2 regions of the Planococcus beijingensis genome follow, and region 1 is predicted to be linked to the other one. Evidence: predicted binding sites of a transcription regulator. Region 1 holds the regulator's gene; the other holds the start of a gene.
The links. Region 1 encodes Rex, which represses fermentation and respiration genes when NADH is low (regulators of the CRP and FNR family bind a similar motif). Its sites were predicted from a motif close to TTGTGAAATATTTCACAA; they were not measured.
Positions count from the first base shown of each region.

Region 2: IRE19_RS10105 (cytochrome C oxidase subunit II) is a predicted target of Rex. The motif match lies at 1,259-1,276, and genes of this name have one in related genera.

Region 1 is NZ_JADHDZ010000007.1:173,775-175,979, reverse strand. It holds gene IRE19_RS16020 (ABC-F family ATP-binding cassette domain-containing protein) at 1-356, opposite strand, end outside; gene IRE19_RS16015 (redox-sensing transcriptional repressor Rex) at 489-1,121, shown strand; gene IRE19_RS16010 (twin-arginine translocase TatA/TatE family subunit) at 1,212-1,406, shown strand; gene tatC (twin-arginine translocase subunit TatC) at 1,419-2,189, shown strand.
Region 2 is NZ_JADHDZ010000003.1:295,502-297,706, forward strand. It holds gene IRE19_RS10095 (b(o/a)3-type cytochrome-c oxidase subunit 1) at 1-578, opposite strand, end outside; gene IRE19_RS10100 (cytochrome c oxidase subunit II) at 575-1,048, opposite strand; gene IRE19_RS10105 (cytochrome C oxidase subunit II) at 1,074-1,196, opposite strand; gene IRE19_RS10110 (Crp/Fnr family transcriptional regulator) at 1,349-2,017, opposite strand.

The sequences.
Region 1 (2,205 bases):
TCTTCAGGATTATTGTATATATCAGGATCGGCCATTTGTGCTTCCAAGCGGCGAAGTTTCGATTCCTGTTCACGGAAATGATGGAAAATCGTCATCATTTCATCCCAGATGGTGGCATCCGACTCCAAATTGGTCTGTTGTTCCAAATAGCCGATCGTCAAATCTTTCGGCATGATGATGTCGCCGCTGTCATGGGACATTTCACCGGCGATGATTTTCAATAAAGTGGATTTTCCTGCACCGTTGCGGCCTACTAATGCAACACGGTCGCGATGCTGTACTTCCAATTTGACGCCTGAAAGGATCTCTTCTGCGCCAAATGATTTATGGACTTGATTCACTTGTAAAACTATCATGTAGGTCACCTCTATTCTCTCTAAGTGTAGCTGATGGGGCGTTGGTTCGCAATTGCACAAGCCTTTACATATCAAGGCTCCTAATGTAAGATGAAAGCGATTTGACAACACCTCAGGAGGATGCGAAAGCGTATGTTACATGAGACATCTAAAATTCCGCAAGCCACAACCAAACGGCTGCCTTTGTATTACCGTTTCCTTCAAAATTTTGCGAATGCCGGACAAAAACGGATCTCTTCGCAGGAATTGAGCGAAGCGATGAAAATTGATTCGGCCACAATCCGCCGCGACTTTTCCCATCTGGGAGCGCTCGGAAAAAAAGGCTATGGCTACGATGTCCAGGAACTGCTGCTCTTTTTTCGGAAGACTTTGGATCAGGACGAAGCTACCAATGTGGCGCTGATCGGTGTCGGAGGACTCGGAAGTGCGTTCTTAAAGTATAATTTCCATCGCAACCACAACACGAAAATCATTGTGGCCTTTGACTCGAACAGTCCGGTGGAAGGCGAAAAGATCAGTGATATCGATACCTACCATCCAGACAAGATTGAAGAAAAGATCAAAGAGTACGGCGTGGAACTGGTTATTTTGACAGTGCCGTCACGCTCGGCCCAGGAAGTGACAGACCGTTTGGCGAAGACCGAAATCAAAGGGATTTTGAATTTTACGCCTGTCCGCATTTCGGTTCCCGACCATATCCGTGTCCAGACCATCGATTTGTCCGTTGAACTGCAGACTTTGATATACCAGATCAAGCAGCAATGACTCAAAACCTTCACATTTCAAAGGCCTTTGGAAATAGCCAAAACAGCTTGAATGATGTAAAATAGAGCCATAATACAGGAGGTGCCACGTATGCCAGGTCCAATGAGTATCATCGTTATCGGGGTTGTTGCCTTGTTAGTTTTCGGTCCTAAAAAGTTGCCGGAACTTGGAAAAGCATTCGGTTCGTCTTTGCGCGAGTTTAAAAACGCTACAAAAGGACTTGTGGATGACGACGACGATAAAGTAGATTTGAAAAAGAAAGATGAGCAAAAGGAAATACGATAGGATGTTTGTCTGATGACAGAAAAAGATATGACGTTAGTTGAACATATAGGTGAATTGAGAAAACGGCTGACCATTGTAGTCGTTTTCTTTGTATTAGCGCTTATTGTCAGCTTTTTTCTTGCCCAACCGCTGATCCAGTATCTGCAGTATACCGAAGAAGCGAAAAACCTGACGTTGAATGCGTTTAAAATTACGGATCCGCTGAAAATTTTTATGCAGGTTACGATGATTTTAGCGCTGATCATCACGTCCCCATTGATCATGTATCAGTTCTGGGCGTTTATCAGTCCAGGTCTTCTCGATAAAGAACGCAGAGCGACATTAAGTTACATTCCGTTCTCTGTTCTATTATTTCTGGGAGGCATCGCTTTTGCGTATTTGATTCTATTTCCTTATGTCATCGGATTTATGCTGAATATCTCTGACAATATGGATATTCAAGAAACAATTGGCATCAATGAGTACTTCCAGTTTCTGTTCCAGATTACGTTGCCGTTCGGTTTGATTTTCCAACTGCCGGTCCTTATGCTGTTTCTGACAAGGCTTGGGATCATTACCCCGATGCTGATGACGAAATACCGCAAGTACTCCTATCTTGGTTTAGTGATCATTGCAGCGTTCATTACCCCGCCGGACATCGTCTCGCATATGATTGTGACTTTGCCGTTGATTGTGCTGTATGAATTCAGTGTCATCATCGCTAAGATTGGTTACCGTAAGTTCTTGAAAGCGGAGCAACAGCAGATTATCGAAGAACAGCAACAAACCATTGAAGAAAAATAAAGCCTTCCACCGATCA
Region 2 (2,205 bases), on a different contig from region 1:
ATGTATTGGAAAAGGACCGTTGCCACGACGCCCAGACATGCAATGATCCACATGATGATGGTCGTGATGGTCATGAAAGCGAAAAGTGGGCTCAACTGCCCTTTATTATTTTTCCGCCATACTCTGTAATGTCCGACCAGCGCAAAACTGCTGATCCACGTACCGATAATCACCAAAGCAAGACCTACATAGTAAAAGCCACTTGCCTTCAGCGGTGCATAAAAGGTGTACAGCACTGAAGCTTCTCCGGCCACGATCATCGCTGTTGCCATAACTGTTCCAAGCAAGGTTACCCAAAAGCCGATCCACGAAAACAAACGGACTTTCGGACCGAAACTTCCAAGGCTCTTGCTCATACCGGTAATAAAGAAGCCGAAAATAAAAAATGTCGTAAATACAAGTGCGAGTAAAACGCCGTGTGCAGTCAGAATTTGGTAATAGTCCAGCCAAGCCGGTAATTGAAGCGCATCATTGCGGATAAAAACTTGCAGCAGCCCACATAAGGTGCCGATTAAAAAGGCGGTATACGCCACGCCGATATTCCATAAAGCAATTTTTCGATCTTGCACAGCAATCATTGTTCATACACCTCTATCTCTGTATACATCATATGGTGGCCCGTTCCACAATATTCATTGCAAAGAATCAAATATGTGCCCGGTTCTTCAAACGTGTAGGATTTTGTCGTGATCCGGCCTGGAACGACCATCATATTGACTTTTGTATTATCGATCGTCAGACTGTGGACTACATCGGTACTGGTTACTTTAAAAATAATTTCTTTTCCAACCGGAACTTTCAATTCCGGTGCCTGATATCCGAATGCCATAGCCACAATCGTCGCCTGGTATGTATCGTCGTCCAATTGCGTGACTCCCGGATTATCAAAAGGTGCCGTTTCACTTACTTTTTTGGGATCGATTGTTTCCATTCCTCCTGCAGGGGTATGGTCCTGTGAAAATGCGCTTACCCCAACAACGCTTAAAAATACAATCAGCGATGCAATACCGAACACCAGCCAAATTTTTTCATATTTATGAAGATGCATTTTAGTCTTCTCCTCTCATTCCGCCTTAACGGGCTACATACAATAAATAAACGGCGACCCACATGACAATAATGATCAGCCCCACTACAAAAACACTGACTAATGTACCTTTCAGATTGGTCTCCGGCTCCCGGTTCTCTTGACCCATTTCCTCTCACCTCTTACGCGTTTTGTTCTTACTTTCAGCCTATTCTATCGGCCTCTCCCGCACTGTGACATTTCTCACACTCAAGGTCTTTTTTTAATGAAATGACAAATTTTAGACAAAAAAAGAACCTGCCCCATGGGCAAGTTCTCCTGTTAATCGATTTTGCATAAATAAATTGGACAGTCTTCACAATTGGTTTCTTCTTTTAAATGCTGAATGTCATGAAGCAGTATTTTTCCTTCACTCAATGTCAGAACGCCGCGTTTTTTCAACTCAGCCAGCATCCGGTTCACCACTTCCCGTGTCATTCCACAGAAATTAGCAAGATCCTGATTGGTCAATACGAGATCAATCAACACACCATTCTCTTTTTTCACCCCATAGCTATTGGAAAGCCTGATCAAGGTTGAATACAGTGCCCCTTTTTTGCCATGAAGCATTAAATCACGGAATTTCGTCTGGGTTTTCTGCTGATCGATTCCCATCCATTTCATAAAAGCGACAGACAATCGGGCATTCGTCAACAAGGCCTCTTCCAAATCATCAATTGAAATATGGAGGCATACTGCATCTTCGACCGCACGTGCGTCCAGCATGTATTTGGGCCTATCAGAAAAAAGGGTCACTTCTCCAACAAGCTGCCCTGGACCACAAATTTTCAACGTAAGTTCACGGCCATTCGGCGTCACTTTTTCAATTTGGATTTTACCGGACCGGATGATGTAAACACCGCCGATGGCATCACCTTCACGAAACAAATAATTGTCTTTCTTTAATTCCTTAACTTGATGGCGTACAGACAATAACTCTTTCATATCCATCAATGCCTCTGCGTTTCCGGTACCCGTTTTCAAAGTGCAACCGCCTTCCCGTTATACAATCATTCCTATTAAAATGATTTTACCATGAATTTCTTTTTAAAAAGGTACAAATTCATCATTCCGACACTTGTTGCCAAAAGAATATATCAAATAAGAAGGAACTTTATTCTCCGGTAGAGAAGTTCCTA